4 regions of the Aeromicrobium sp. A1-2 genome follow, and region 2 is predicted to be linked to each of the others. Evidence: predicted binding sites of a transcription regulator. Region 2 holds the regulator's gene; each other region holds the start of a gene.

Region 1 (3,677 bases), 660 kb from region 2:
CGGCCTTCTGCAGCGTCCGCTTGAGGACATGCCGCGGATCGGCGTACGACGGGGTGCCGTCGGGCATCAGGATGTCGCAGAACATCCGGGCCGTCGCGGGCGTCTCACCGCGCCACGGGAGGATCTGGAACGTCGACGGATCCGGCATCGCGAGCATGTCCGACTCATGGACCCGGGCGAAGCCCTCGATCGCGGATCCGTCGAAGCCGATGCCCTCGGCGAAGGCGCCCTCGAGCTCGGCCGGCGCGATCGCGACCGACTTCAGGGATCCCAGCACGTCGGTGAACCACAGACGCACGAACCGGACGTCACGCTCCTCGAGGGCGCGCAGTACGAAGTCTTCCTGTTTTCCCATGCCGCCAGTGTGACGAAGCCGTGTTACGGCCGTGTTTCGGGGTCCATCCGCGAGCGCCGACACGGAGTTTCGGCCGGACGCGGCCACTCCCGACATGGCGATAGTCTCGTGCCGTGCCCCAGATCCGTCTCGCCCTCGCCCAGGTCAATGCCACGGTCGGTGACCTGGCCGGCAATGCCGACATCGTCGTCGAGCGTTGCAAGGAAGCCGTCGCCCAGGGGGTCCACCTCGTGGTGTTCCCCGAGATGATGCTGACCGGCTACCCGATCGAAGACCTCGCGATGCGTGCGTCGCTGATCCGGGCCTCGCGCGCGGCTGCCGAAGCGCTCGCCGTACGGCTGCAGGACGAGGGCTGCGGCGACCTCGCCGTCGTCGTCGGGTTCCTCGACCAGGCCGAGGGGGTCACCGAGGGGCTCGGCATCCCCAAGAACGCACCCACCAACTCGGTCGGCGTCATGCACGGCGGCCGGATCGTCGCCCGGCAGGCCAAGCACCACCTCTGGAACTACGGCGTCGGTGACGAGATCCGCAACTTCGTTCCCGGCGACACGATCAACATCGTGCAGATCGGCGGCATCGACGTCGCGCTCGCGATCTGCGAGGACTTGTGGCGCGACGGACCCTCTGCAGCGGCGAAGGCTGCCGATGCGGCCCTGCTGGTCGTGCCGAACGGCTCCCCCTACGAGGCCGACAAGGACGACGTACGCCTCGAGCTGTGCGCCCGACGTGCCGCCGAGGGCGACTGCGTCCTGGCGTACGTCAACCTGGTCGGCGGGCAGGACGAGCTGGTCTTCGACGGCGACTCGATCGTCGTCGACGCAGCCGGCTCGGTGCTGGGCCGGTCCGGACAGTTCCAGTCAGAGCTGCTCGTCGTCGATCTCGACCTGCCGGCCGCGACTCCCACGATGCCCGACGTCAACGAGCGCTTCGGCGGACTGGCCATCAAGCGAACCATCGTGACGTCCGAGCCGTTCGCCGCATACGAGCCGCTGCCGACGATCCACCACGAGCGCATCTCCCGGCACGAGGAGATCTGGACCGCGCTGGTCACGGGGCTACGCGACTACGTGCACAAGAACGGCTTCGCCTCGGTGCTGTTCGGCATGTCCGGCGGGATCGACTCGACACTGGTGGCGGCGATCGCGGTCGACGCGCTCGGCCCCGAGAACGTGTTCGGGGTGTCCAACCCCAGCGCCTGGTCGACCGATCACTCCAAGTCCGACGCTGCCGAGCAAGCCCAACGCACCGGGCTGTCGCTCGACACGATCCCGATCGCGCCGATGTTCGACGCATACCAGGAGTCGCTGCACCTGGACGGCCTCGCCGAGGAGAACCTGCAGGCCCGTATCCGTGCGGTGATCTGGATGGGGCTTTCCAACCAGCACGGCCACCTGGTTCTGGCGTGCGGCAACAAGTCCGAGCTCGCGACCGGCTACTCGACGATCTACGGCGACGCCGTCGGCGCGTACGCACCGATCAAGGACGTGCCCAAGACCCTGGTGTGGGAGCTGGCCCGCTGGCGCAACCAGGCCGCGACCGATCGCGGCGAGGTTCCGCCGATCCCCGAGGGCACGATCACCAAGGAGCCTTCGGCCGAGCTCCGTCCCGGTCAGCTCGACTCGGACTCCCTGCCGCCGTACGACCTGCTCGACGCGGTTCTCGACGCCTACGTCGAGCGCGATCTCGGCTCGGCTGCTGTCATCGCCGAGGGCTTCGAGCCCGCCCTCGTCGAGCGCGTCATCATGCTGGTCGACCGCGCGGAGTACAAGCGCCGTCAGTATCCGCCGGGACCCAAGGTCTCGCGCCGCAACTTCGGCCGCGACCGGCGCGTGCCGATCACACATCGCTGGCGAGAGAAGCTGTAGCCGGGTCTTGCTGGCGATTCTTCCAATCGGTGCTGACACGCACTTTTTCTCTCTGATTGCAGCGAATGCCTCTTGCACTCGAACGCGTGTTCGAGTACGATGGAGGTATGAATCCGGAACCCACGATCGCGGCGATGCGCACTGCCGCTCAGGCGCTGCGCACAGGGGATGCCAGGGACCGGGCGCGCGCGATCCAGGTGGCGCAAGACGCCCTTGATGCTGCCAAGGCGGTCGCTCTGGCCGAGATCGACGCAACGAAGGACTACGAGATCGACGGTGCCTCGACGTTGAATGCCTGGGTCCGCAACCAGTTGCGGCTCAACTCGGGCCAGGCCACCTCGCTGGTCAAGAACGTGGTCGCTCTGCGTGACCTGCCGCTGATGGCCGGCGCAGCCCTGTCGGGGCAGATCAGCGCCGCCCATGTGCGGGTGTTCGTCTATGGGTTGGCGCATGTGGGGTTGGAGCCGATGCGCCAGTTCGAGGACGTGTTCGTCGACGTCGCCCGCAACCATGATCCGGCTGAACTGTTCGAGACGGTCAAGCATTTGAAGGACACGATCCATCCCGAGGATCTGGACGATGCGTGGGAACGGGGCATGGACAAAGAAGACATCGCCGTCGACGCTTTGCCCGACGGCTGGCACGTGACTGGTTTCCTCAACACGGTCACCGGGGCGAAGTTGAAGAAGGTCCTGGACTCTGTCTCGGCACCGCACGATGCCGAGGACACCCGCACCGGTGCGCAGCGTCGGGTCCAAGGTCTGGATGACCTGTTGACCGACATCCTGGGCGACGGGCTCCCCTCCGACAAGGGCGTCAAACCGCACCTGTCGGTGTTCGTGGACGCCGACACCTTGGAAGCGGCTGCTTCGCATGTGAAGGCCACGACCGAGAACCCACACCTGATCCCGACCACATGCCGCCAACACGGCCGGCGAAGCTCGCCGGCCACGGTGCGATCGGACCAAACCTGTTGATGTACTTCTTGTGTGTCAGTGACTTCACCGCATTCCTGATGAAGGACGGCGGCAGCGACCGCCAGGCTCAGATCCTCAACGCCGGGACCGCGAAGTACCAACCGAACCTGCTGCAACGCAGGTCGGTCATCGCCCGCCAGCACGGTGTGTGCGCGACGCCGGGCTGCCACCACACCCACCTGGAGATCCATCACAGCATCTGGTGGTCGTTGGGCGGACCGACAGACCTCGACCTCCTGGTCGGACTCTGCACCAGATGCCATCATCTGCTGCACCGTGGTCGTCTCAACATCACCGGCAACGCCGTCGACGGATTCACCTTCACCACCAAAGCCGGCCGCACCCTGCGCCGACGCCGACGACGAAGCAACTACCGCCAAGCCGCCTGACCACACGCCCGGCGGCCCACCGGCACGCCCGAACCGGCAGCATGGACACACAAGCGGGCTTGGCCGCTCGAACTCGTCGGGCGGTGACTCA
Region 2 (3,677 bases):
GACTAGAACAAGCGGCCCACGACGAACGCGAGGACTCCCACCACCACGACGAGTGCGATGACGCCGCTGACCAGGGCGACGTTCGGCCCCCGAGAGCCCGGTAGGGTGCGCTCGCCGAGGTCGACCTCGAAGTCGGGCAGCAGCAGCTGGAGATCGACGTCAGCGGCATCGGACTTGCCGGACGCCGCCAGCAGCGCGCGGGCGGCGGCCTCGACGCCGGACAGCTCGAGTGCCGAGGTGGTGCCGACGTCGCGGACCTCGATCGACCACCCGTCCGCGGCGCGGGTGCCCACGACCAGATAGCTCATCGCGCACCGGCCTTCTTGAGTCGGCGCGCTCCGAGGCGGCGCATCATCGGATCCGCGTACATGAATCCGGCGGGCGACAGTGTCCCGATCCGGCCGAGCACACCACGCCAGGCCGGGAGCGTCCGGTAGACGCGTCGGGTGCCGAACATGTCGACGAGCTCGCGTGCCACGTGGGCGGGAGTCAGCATGACTCCCGCGGCCAAGGCTTCGCGCGCTCCACCGTCGACGTCGAATCCGTCGACCATCGCGGTGTCGGTGCCATCGGGACACACCGCGTGCACCCCAATCTTGTCACCGCGCAGTTCGGCGGCCACGGAGGTTGCCAGCGAAAGCACGGCAGCCTTGGTCGCTGCGTAGACGCTCAGGCCCGGGACCGGTGCGTGCGAGCTGAGCGACGCGAGGATGCCGATCTCGCCACCCTTGACGCCACCCACGGCCTGTCCGCGGAACGTGTCGGCCGCGGCGCGTACGCCCCACATGACGCCCAGCACGTTGACGTCGACCATCGTGCGAACCTGGCTGATCGACAGTGCGGTCAGCTCGCCGTCGATGCCGACACCGGCATTGCAGACCCACGCCCCCAGTGGTGCGATCTCGCAGGCGCGGGCTGCAACGTCGCGGTTGGCCTCAGGGTCCGTGACATCGAGCACGAGACCCAGCGCTGCGCCGATCTCGAGGGCGGTCTGCTCGGCCGCAGCGCCGTCGACATCGGTCACGACGACGTCGTACCCGCGGCCCATGAGCTCGACGGCGATGGCCCTACCTATCCCCCGTCCGGCTCCGGTCACGACGGCTGATCTGGGACTTCCGGGCTTCACGAGGGGCTTCGACACTGCACCAACCTAGATGCGCCGCCCGCGACACGCCATCGAACATATGTTTGAACTGGGGGCGTGTTCGGGGTTAGTCTTCGATCATGAGTGATGACCGCAACGCCGAAGTCACCGAGCTCCCGGACGGGCCGGCCGACTCGACCGGGCTGACCGCCCGCCAGCGCAAGGTGCTGGAGTTCCTGCGCGACGAGATCGAGACCCGAGGCTACCCGCCCAGCATGCGTGAGATCGGCGCAGCCGTCGGTCTGACCAGCACGTCTTCGGTCGCGCACCAGCTGCGCGCGCTCGAGGCACTCGGCTACGTCAAGCGCGATCCCAACCGGCCGCGGGCGCTGGAGATCTTCCTGCCGGACGTCATGGCCGCTCGCCGCTCGATGAGCAGCTCACCCGAGAGCACCTTCGACGAGACCGGCATCGGCGATGCCATGCCGATCGCAACCAATGTGCCGCTGGTCGGTCGCATAGCGGCCGGTGGTCCGATCCTGGCCGAGGAGCGGGTCGAGGAGATCTTCCCGCTGCCCAAGTCGCTCGTGGGCGACGGCACCCTGTTCCTGCTCGAGGTCTCCGGCGACTCGATGATCGACGCAGCGATCTGCAGCGGCGACTATGTCGTGATCCGCCAGCAGCCCGACGCCGAGAACGGCGAGATCGTCGCAGCGATGCTCGACGGCGAGGCGACGGTCAAGACGCTGCAGCGCAAGGACGGCCAGGTCTGGCTGCTTCCGCACAATGCCGACTACTCCCCCATCGACGGCACCCACGCCACGATCCTCGGCAAGGTCACCGCGGTCCTGCGCCGCGTCTGACCCTGTTCGTCACGCGGTGGGACGAGTACGGGCGTCCCACGCACTACGGACCATCTCGATCAGCGAGTGGCGCATCTGCCAGTCGAGGTCGCGCGCCGCGATCTCCCCGGACGCCACGATCCGCGCGGGGTCACCCGGCCGACGGTCGCCAACCTCAGGCTCGAACGGGATGCCGCTCGCCTGGGCCACCGCGTCCATGATCTCGCGCACCGACACACCGTCGCCGCTGCCGAGGTTGTAGACCGGCTCGAGCCCGACGCCCGCGAGCAGCTTCTTCGCCGCCACGACGTGCGCCTCGGCCAGATCGGCCACATGGATGTAGTCGCGCTCACAGGTGCCGTCCGGTGTCGGGTAGTCAGTGCCGTTGATGCGCGGCGTCCGCCCCTCCACCAGCGCCTCGATGACCAGTGGGAACAAGTTGTGCGGGCTGGTGTCGTAGAGCTCAGGCACCGCCGAGCCGACGACGTTGAAGTAGCGCAGCGATGTGTGATGCAACGGGAAGGCACGCGCCGCGTCTCGCAGCAGCCACTCGCCGATCAGCTTGCTCTCGCCATACGGTGACTCAGGCGCGGTCGGCGTCGCCTCAGTGACGATGTCGACGTCGGGCGTGCCGTAGACCGCCGCGCTCGAGGAGAACACGATCTTGTCGACGTCGGACTCGTGCATCGCCTGCAACAGGCTCACGGTGCCCTGCACGTTCTGCTCGTACGTGTGCAGGGGACGCTGCACCGACACCCCGGCGTACTTGAACCCCGCGAGGTGGACGACGGCCTCGATCTCGCGCTCGACCATGACCTTGGCCATCAAGGTGCTGTCGAGGATCGTCGTGTCGACGAAATCGACCTCCGCCGGGACGAACTCGCGGTGCCCGCTCGAGAGGTCGTCGACCACGACACACTCGAGCCCGGCCATGCTCAGTGCCCGCACGACGTGCGAACCGATGTATCCGGCACCGCCGGTGACGAGGACGCTCATTTCACCAGCGTGCCAGCAAGGCGGCCGGCCTGTGAAGCGAGGGTCTGCCGGGGTCGCCGAGCCTCACGCGTCAGCACGAGCGGCCTCGTCAAGGCGGCGTAGTGCGGCGAGGGCGATCTCACGATCGGTCGTCCGCCACATGTCCGGAAGGGAGGCGGCCAGGAACGAGCCGTATCGGGCCGTCACGATGCGGGGATCGAGGATCGCGACAACACCCTTGTCGGTCGCGCGCCGGATCAGCCGCCCCGTGCCCTGCGCCAGCAGCAGTGCCGCGTGACTGGCGGCGACGCTCATGAACCCGTTGCCGCCACGCTTCTCGACCAACCGTTGGCGGGCGCTCATCAGCGGGTCGTCAGGGCGGGGGAACGGGATCCGATCGATGATGACCAGCTGACAGGTGTCGCCCGGCAGGTCGACGCCCTGCCACAGGCTCAGCGTGCCGAACAGGCACGTGCTCGGCGTCTCGGCGAAGCGTCTGGCGAGCTCGGGCAGCTGGGCGTCGCCTTGGCACCAGATGTCGATGTCGGGCAGTCGTTCGCGCACCTCTTCGGCCGCCTTCTCCGCGGCCCGACGCGACGAGAACAGGCCGAGAGTGCGGCCGCCGGCTGCCTCGACCAGTGAGGTGATCTCGGCGAGCTGTGCCTCCTCCAACCCGTCGCGGCCCGGCAGCGGCAGGCCCTTGGCGACGTAGAGCATGCCCTGCTTGCGATAGTCGAATGGCGATCCGACGTCGAGTGAGCTCCACGTGTCGGCCC
Region 3 (3,677 bases), 690 kb from region 2:
CTGATCGACTCCTTGGTCGACTCGTTGCAGGATCTCGCCGAGGGGGGATCGGTGTGGTTGTTCACGCCCAAGGTTGGCCGCGAGGGATACGTCCCGGGCGCTGACGTGGTGGAGGCAGCACCCATCGCGGGTCTGTCGACGACCACGACGGCGTCGGCCTCCGACGAGTGGGCATCGACGAGGCTGACCGCGCACAAGCGCTGAGCTCGGCTAATGACCTAGGGTCGCCACCGGTGATTGCGCCGCCAGATCGTTGATCTCGGTGCGCGATATTCGGGGTGACCGTCGCGATCCGAGAATCGGATCGCCCATCCGTCCTGATGGACGGTGCGATGGTGGTGTGCGCAGATCAGCACGCCTTCGGCCAGGATTGTGGTCTGCCCGACTGCGAACGGCGTCCTGGCGTGGTGTGCCTCGCACCATCCGGGTGGGCGGTCGCAGCCCGGGAACGAGCAGCCGCCATCGCGACGCTCCATGGCGCGCCGCTGGACGACCGTGAACGCACGCTTCTCGGCGCCGTGATCGAGGGGGAGCGACGCCCCTCCGAAGACTTGCGGGATGAGTCCGAGGTTGCAGGCCATCTGACGGGCCTGCCCGGCAGAGATGCGGGTGCCGGTCGAGAGGGTTGCGGCTCGAACACCGTTGACGAGGGTTTCATAGTCGAGCGCCACCATGAGGGTGGCGCCGACACCGCCACGCCCTGGCAGCTGGTCGGCCGGCAGGTGGCCGCAGAGCTCGGCGAATCCGAGGCCCTGGCGGGTGCGCGCGATGAGGTCGCGGTCGTAGTAGGACGCCGCGGCTGGAGTCGCGTCGTGAAGATGATCGCGCCGTGGGGCGGAGATCGCCTCGATAGCGGTGCGGAGCATGTCGGCCTGGGCATCGGGTAGGACGAAGCTGCCCCGGTGGGTGCCGTCGCGGTTGTCGACCATCCAGAATTCCGACCGTTTCCAAGCTGACTTCTCCCGGGACTCGAGCGACTCGTTTTCGTGAGCGTCGACCTCAGGCTTGGGCTTGAACTGATCGGTGATTCGCAATGACCTCGACCGCAGGTCCTTGAGGCTGAGCCGGGAGGCATCACCGATCAGCCGGTCCTCGCACCGGTGCTTGTGCTCGTCGAGGGTGTCGTCCGGCAGGTCGGAGATGGCTCCGGCGATGATCGCAGCTTGAGCGGCACCAATGTCTCCGCGCGCCAACGCGTCCTCGGTGCGGCCCGCTGCCCGCAGCGTCTCGCCCATGCGCACAGCCGACTCGGCCGAACGACGGTCACCGCCGAATGCCCCGGCGAGCATCGCTCCGGTCGAGGTTGCGCCCTTGCGCTTCGCGTAGTCGGAGTGGTCGAGCGATCGGGCAGCAGCCACGAGCTGCGCCCTGACCCGGGCCTCGATCCGCATCAGTCGTTCGCTCAGCGCGGCGATCGTGGCCGGCTCGAGGTTTTCCCACGCGTCGATCGGCATGCGGTCGAGCGCGCCGCCGATGTCTTCGACACCACGCGTTAGCGGGTGGGGGAGGGGGGTGGCGAGAGCGGCAGACATGATCCTCGCAGCGACTAGAACGTATGTTCGATTCTAGCATCGAAGGAGCGGCGGCGTCAAGGAGTAATAGTCTGAAATATGTTGCTATTCCAGTGCGATATGAGGCGCGCCTCCAGTGGCTCGATCCTGCGCGCAGCCTCCGGCAAGCCGCCTCGGGTGGTCGCACCTAGGCTGATCGCATGACTCTCGACATCGGCTCTGCCGCCCCTGATTTCACCCTCAAGAACCAGCACGGCGAGGACGTCTCGCTCTCGTCATTCCGAGGTGACAAGAACGTCGTCCTGGTGTTCTTCCCGTTCGCGTTCAGCGGCATCTGCACTGGTGAGCTCTGCGAGCTCCGCGACAACCTCGGCGACTTCGAGTCCGATGGCGCCGAGATCCTGGCGATCTCGTGCGACCACTTCTTCTCCAACCGCGCATTCGCGGATCGTGACGGATACAAGTTCTCGATCCTCAGCGACTTCTGGCCGCACGGGGAGGTCTCTCGTGTGTACGGCACGTTCAACGAGGGTGCCGGAGCCCCCAATCGCGGCACGTATGTGATCGATCGCGAGGGCATCCTGCGCTGGAAAATCGAGAACGGCATCCCCGATGCGCGCGACCTGTCGGCCTATCGCGCGGCGTTGGCTGAGATTTCCTGAAATCTTCCGCAATAACCTGCGCGCTCGACGGCCCGTGAGGTTTGATTAAGCCCACGCGGCTGCCAGGGACCCGAGACCTTGGCAGCTGCGGTTCTTTTTGTCCCGGCTCCCTGTGGATGAGGGTGGTTGCCGGCGCTTGCGGTATCGTTCCGCTGGTCCTGAGGGCGAATAGCTCAGTTGGTTAGAGCATCCGGTTTACACCCGGAAGGTCGGGGGTTCGAGTCCCTCTTCGCCCACTTGCTTTCGTCGGTCGCAACCATGGCTGTCCTGGTCGACCGCAGAAGGGTGAGTCCTTCCTGGCCTGCGCCCAGCTTGCCGATGGGGCGGCGTTCCAAATTCCCAACAAACGGGACATCTGCTGCTCTATCTTTGGCCCGTGACCATGAAGGTAGGAGCAACGCAGCAGGACGTTCTCAAGGACGGCCGCCACCGCACCCGGGTGCGCGCGACGTTCTCCGACGGCACTCATCGCGATCTCACGTTCGTGACTCGGGACAACATCCCCTTCGTGAAGACCAACAAGGGCGACATCTGGTTGCCGACCATGCTGGTGGTGGCGATGCGCCGTGGTGAGGACCTTGAGCTCACTGATCCGATTTCCGAGCGTGCCGTCGCGATCAACCGTGTTCAGGACATCCTGACGACGTGGTACTCGCGGCGTATGAAGCGCGTGGAGGTGCAGGCACCTCCCGCTCAGAGCAACCGCCGGCGGCTGCTCGCATCTCCCGAGCGGTTGACGGGGACGTGCTTCACCGGCGGCGTGGACTCCTTCTACAGCTTGACCAAGAACCAGGACCGCGTCGGAGCGATCGTCTATGGGTTCGGTCTAGACGTGCCGTTGCGTGAGACTGCGGCCATCGAGCGCACTACTTCACTGCTTGAGCAGGTCGCCGCAGAGAGCGGCAAGCAGCTCCTCACCGCCAGGACGACGATCCGAAAGTTCCTGGCGCCAGACACCCGCTGGGGCAGCGAAGCCCACGGCGCGGCCCTCGCCAGCCTCGGGACCCTGTTCTCTCCCGTCATCGATCGGATTCTGGTGCCCGCGACCCACAGCTACGCGACCGGCCAGAAGTGGGGTTCGCATCCCCTGCTCGACGATCTCTGGTCCACCCGCCGACTCATCGTCGAACATGACGGCGCCGAGGCTGGCCGTGCACTGAAGACGTCGCTGATCGCTGACAACCCGGTTGCTCAGCGGCACCTTCGTGTCTGCTACATGGAATTCGCCACGATGAATTGCTGTCGCTGCCTCAAATGCCTGCGCACGATGGCGAATCTCGCCGCGGTGGACCGGCTGGACAGCTTCCCGACGTTTCACGAGCCGCTCGACCTCCAGCGGCTGGGCTCGTACGAGCTGCGCCGGGGCAATGCCGTGAACCAGATTCGTGACCTTCACAACTTCGTCCGCCGCACCCCGGGGAAGGAGGACATCACCGAGACTCTCGCGGGGATGCTTCAACGCGTGGGCGTCGCCAAGTAGGTAGGGAAAACCCTGGTCTCCGGG
Region 4 (3,677 bases), 1.4 Mb from region 2:
CCGCCGAGCACTACGTCACGGCCGGCGGTGCGCTTTCGTATGCGACGAGGCCGAGGCCGCGGCTCGGCGCGGTGAGACCGCGATCGGCTATCGGGTCTCGGCGGAGTCCGACGATCCGGAGTCGGCGTACGGCGTCTACGTCAACCCGGCGAAGTCTGCGCTGTTCGCGGTCACCCCGGCCGACCGGGTGGTCGTGCTCGCTGAAGGCTGAGCCTGGGGTGACCAGACGCACGTGATCTGGACATAGCGATCCGGAGGATGACTCCGTATGGTTGGTTGCGCGGAGCAATGATCTCGGTCCGCGCCCAACCGAAGAACATCTCTGGAGTATCCCTGTGTCCACGTCGACCCGACGCACGCATTACTGGCTGACCTTCGTCGTCCTTGCCGTCGCGGTGTCGTCGTACTCGCTCATGCAGTCCTTGACCGTCCCGGTGCTGGCCGAGATCGAGCAGCAGCTCAACACTGACCAGACGACCGTGACGTGGGTCCTGACCGCCTATCTGATCTCGGCGTCGGTGTTCACGCCGATCATGGGCCGGCTCGGCGACGCGTACGGCAAGCAGCGCCTGCTCGTCCTGTCGCTGGTCGCGCTGTCGCTCGGCTCGCTCCTCGCTGCGTTGGCGACCAGCATCGGTGTGCTGATCTTCGCCCGGGTCATCCAGGGCATCGGCGGTGGCGTGCTGCCGCTGGCGTTCGGCATCATCCGCGACGAATTCCCCCACCACAAGGTCGGTGGGGCCGTGAGCGTCGTGTCCTCGCTGCTGGCCGTCGGCTTCGGTGCCGGCATCGTGCTGGCCGGACCGATCGTCTCCGGACTGGGCTATCACTGGCTGTTCTGGCTGCCGTTCATCGTGACGCTGGTCGCCGCCGTGGCCGCGGTCTTCCTGGTGCCGGAGTCGCCGGTCCGTACGCCGGGCCGCATCTCGTTGCTGCCCGCGGTGCTGCTGTCGTCCTGGCTGATCGCCCTCCTTCTCGCGCTCAGCGAGGCGCCCAAGTGGGGCTGGGGATCCTCGCGGACCATTGGGCTCCTGGTGCTGTCGGCCGTCCTAGTCGTGACGTGGATCCGCGTCGAGCAGCGCTCGGCCTCCCCCCTGATCGACATGCGGATGATGCGCCTGCCGGGTGTGTGGACGACGAACCTCGTGGCCCTGCTCGTCGGCGTCGGCATGTACGCGTCGTTCGGGTTCATCCCGCAGTTCAACCAGACGCCGACCGCCAACGGCTACGGATTCGGGTCGAGCGTCACAGACTCGGGCATCCTGATGCTGCCGTCGGCCATCGCGACGTTCATCGCCGGACTCATCGCGGCATCGATCGCGCGGCGGGTGGGTCCCAAGGCCGTCGTCGTGTTCGGCGCAGCCCTCGGCTCGGGTGGCATGTTCATGCTGGCGTTCTTCCACGCCGAGCGGTGGCAGGTCTACGTGTCCAACGGGATCGTCGGCCTGGGCATCGGCCTGGCGTTCGCCTGCCTCGCGGGCCTGATCGTCGGCGCGGTTCCCCCGGAGCAGACCGGCGTCGCCAGCGGCATGAACGCCAACATCCGTACGATCGGCGGCTCGATCGGCACGGCGATCATGGCCAGCATCGTCACGGCGCACTTCCTGCCCAGTGGCTTCCCCAAGGAGATCGGCTACACGGCCGGTTTCGCACTGCTCGGTGGCGCGCTGCTGCTCGCCGCGCTGGCGGGCCTGGCGATCCCGCGTGTCTCCGGCAAGCAGTACGAGGACGACCTCGAGCAGGAGCCGTCCGCTGGATCTGTGCGTGAGTCGATCGACGCCTAGGATCACGGTGTGAGCCACTCCGCCACCTTCTTCCGCGACGGGTCGGGCCGACTCGTGCTGTTCCAGGCGCCCAATGCCGCGATCTGGGTCTTCATCTTCGCCACGGTCGCGCGCTGGAGCCCGTACGACGGACGCGATGCCGAGCTGCGCTGGATCGGCTCCGGCGCGCTGGTGGTGTGGGGTCTGGACGAGCTGTTGCGCGGAGCCACTCCGTTCCGGCGAGTGCTCGGCGTGGGTGTCCTGGCCTGGCAACTGTGGCGACTTCTCGCCTGACGTACAGTCCTCGTGGCCATTGTTGCACTCGGCTCGGACATCCATAATCTGCTTGAATTTCAGTGGAAAAGTCTTGTCTTCGAACGTGTGTTCGAGTAGTATGGAGGCATGAATTCCCACCCGACGATCGACGCGATGCGCACCGCCGCGCAGGTGCTGTCGTCGGGTGACGTGCGGGACAAGATCCGGGCGGTCCAGTGCGCGCAGGACGCCTTGGATGCGGCCAAGGCGATGTTGCTGGCCGAGCTGGAGGCGTCGAAGGATTACGAGATCGATGGCGCGTCGACGTTGAACACGTGGGTCCGCAACCAGTTGCGGCTCAACCCGGGTCAGGCCACGGTGTTGGTCAAGAATGTGGTTGCTTTGCGGGACCTGCCGCTGATGGCCGGCGCAGCTATGTCGGGGCAGATCAGCGCCGCCCATGTGCGGGTGTTCGTCTATGGACTACGCCATGTGGGGTTGGAGCCGATGCGCCAGTTCGAGGACGTGCTCGTCGACGTCGCCTCCCACCATGAGCCGGCCGAGCTTTTCGAGGCCGTCAAACACTTGAAGGACACGATCCATCCCGAAGATCTCGACGATGCGTGGGAGCGGGGCATGGACAAGGAAGACATCGCCGTAGACGCCCTCCCCGACGGCTGGCACGTCACGGGTTTCCTCAACACCGTGACTGGCGCCAAGCTCAAGAAGGTCCTGGACTCCGTGTCGGCACCACACGATGCCGAGGACACCCGAACGGGTGCGCAGCGCCGGGTCCAGGGGCTCGATGACCTGTTGACCGACATCCTGGGCAACGGGCTCCCCTCCGACAAGGGCGTCAAACCGCACCTGTCGGTGTTCGTGGACGCCGACACCTTGGAAGCGGCTGCTTCGCATGTGAAGGCCACGACCGAGAACCCACACCTGATCCCCGACCCGATGCCCGCCACCGAACCCGCCAAGCTCGCCGGACATGGCGCGATCGGACCAAACCTGTTGATGTATTTGCTGTGTGTCAGTGACTTCACCGCGTTCCTGATGAAAAACGGCGGCAGCGACCGCCAGGCGCAGGTGCTGAACGCCGGCACCGCGAAGTACCAACCCAACCTGCTGCAACGCAGGTCGGTCATCGCCCGTCAACACGGGGTGTGCGCGACGCCGGGCTGCCACCACACCCACCTGGAGATCCACCACAGCATCTGGTGGTCGTTGGGCGGACCGACAGACCTCGACCTCCTGGTCGGACTGTGCACCCGCTGCCATCATCTGCTGCACCGTGGTCGTCTCAACATCACCGGCAACGCGGTCGACGGATTCACCTTCACCACCAAAGCCGGCCGCACCCTCCGACGCCGACGACGAAGCAACTACCGCCAAGCCGCCTGACCACACGTCCGGCGGCCCACAGGCACGCACGCCGACCCGCTCGCAGGGAACAGTCGTCATCCGAACATACGGACGCAACATTCGCGAGGCAGACTAGACGCGTGACGCCTCAGAGCCGCTTGACCACCGAAGAGATCCTCGAGTCCGACCGCCGCCAGCCAGACGCTGCGTCATTCGGAGGAGGGGTGTCGTCCGACGTCGAGCACACCTCCTTGCGCGCCTCGGTGCGCCAGCTCTCGGCCCTGCTGGGTGAGG

What was found. The regulator LexA, encoded in region 2, represses DNA repair genes until DNA is damaged. The targets are predictions, from matches to a motif close to TCGAACANNTGTTCGA.
Region 1: C6I20_RS05080 (DUF222 domain-containing protein) is a predicted target of LexA. The motif match lies at 2,299-2,314, and genes of this name have one in related genera.
Region 3: C6I20_RS04925 (HNH endonuclease signature motif containing protein) is a predicted target of LexA. The motif match lies at 1,548-1,563, and genes of this name have one in related genera.
Region 4: C6I20_RS15040 (HNH endonuclease signature motif containing protein) is a predicted target of LexA. The motif match lies at 2,137-2,152, and genes of this name have one in related genera.

The regions. Positions count from the first base shown of each region.
Region 1 covers NZ_CP027482.1:1,031,952-1,035,628, reverse strand. Annotated here, with positions in the region: gene C6I20_RS05090 (glutamine synthetase family protein) at 1-355, opposite strand, end outside; gene C6I20_RS05085 (NAD+ synthase) at 469-2,220, shown strand; gene C6I20_RS05080 (DUF222 domain-containing protein) at 2,328-3,197, shown strand; gene C6I20_RS05075 (HNH endonuclease) at 3,197-3,586, shown strand.
Region 2 covers NZ_CP027482.1:1,695,688-1,699,364, forward strand. Annotated here, with positions in the region: gene C6I20_RS08205 (hypothetical protein) at 3-308, opposite strand; gene C6I20_RS08210 (SDR family oxidoreductase) at 305-1,141, opposite strand; gene lexA (transcriptional repressor LexA) at 1,225-1,947, shown strand; gene galE (UDP-glucose 4-epimerase GalE) at 1,957-2,922, opposite strand; gene C6I20_RS08225 (ATP-dependent DNA helicase) at 2,986-3,677, opposite strand, start outside.
Region 3 covers NZ_CP027482.1:1,005,691-1,009,367, forward strand. Annotated here, with positions in the region: gene C6I20_RS04920 (DUF3052 domain-containing protein) at 1-204, shown strand, start outside; gene C6I20_RS04925 (HNH endonuclease signature motif containing protein) at 219-1,532, opposite strand; gene C6I20_RS04930 (peroxiredoxin) at 1,712-2,173, shown strand; tRNA gene C6I20_RS04935 (tRNA-Val) at 2,336-2,409, shown strand; gene C6I20_RS04940 (hypothetical protein) at 2,550-3,653, shown strand.
Region 4 covers NZ_CP027482.1:3,055,145-3,058,821, reverse strand. Annotated here, with positions in the region: gene C6I20_RS15055 (hypothetical protein) at 1-211, shown strand, start outside; gene C6I20_RS15050 (MFS transporter) at 336-1,784, shown strand; gene C6I20_RS15045 (hypothetical protein) at 1,794-2,057, shown strand; gene C6I20_RS15040 (HNH endonuclease signature motif containing protein) at 2,166-3,422, shown strand; gene ppc (phosphoenolpyruvate carboxylase) at 3,524-3,677, shown strand, end outside.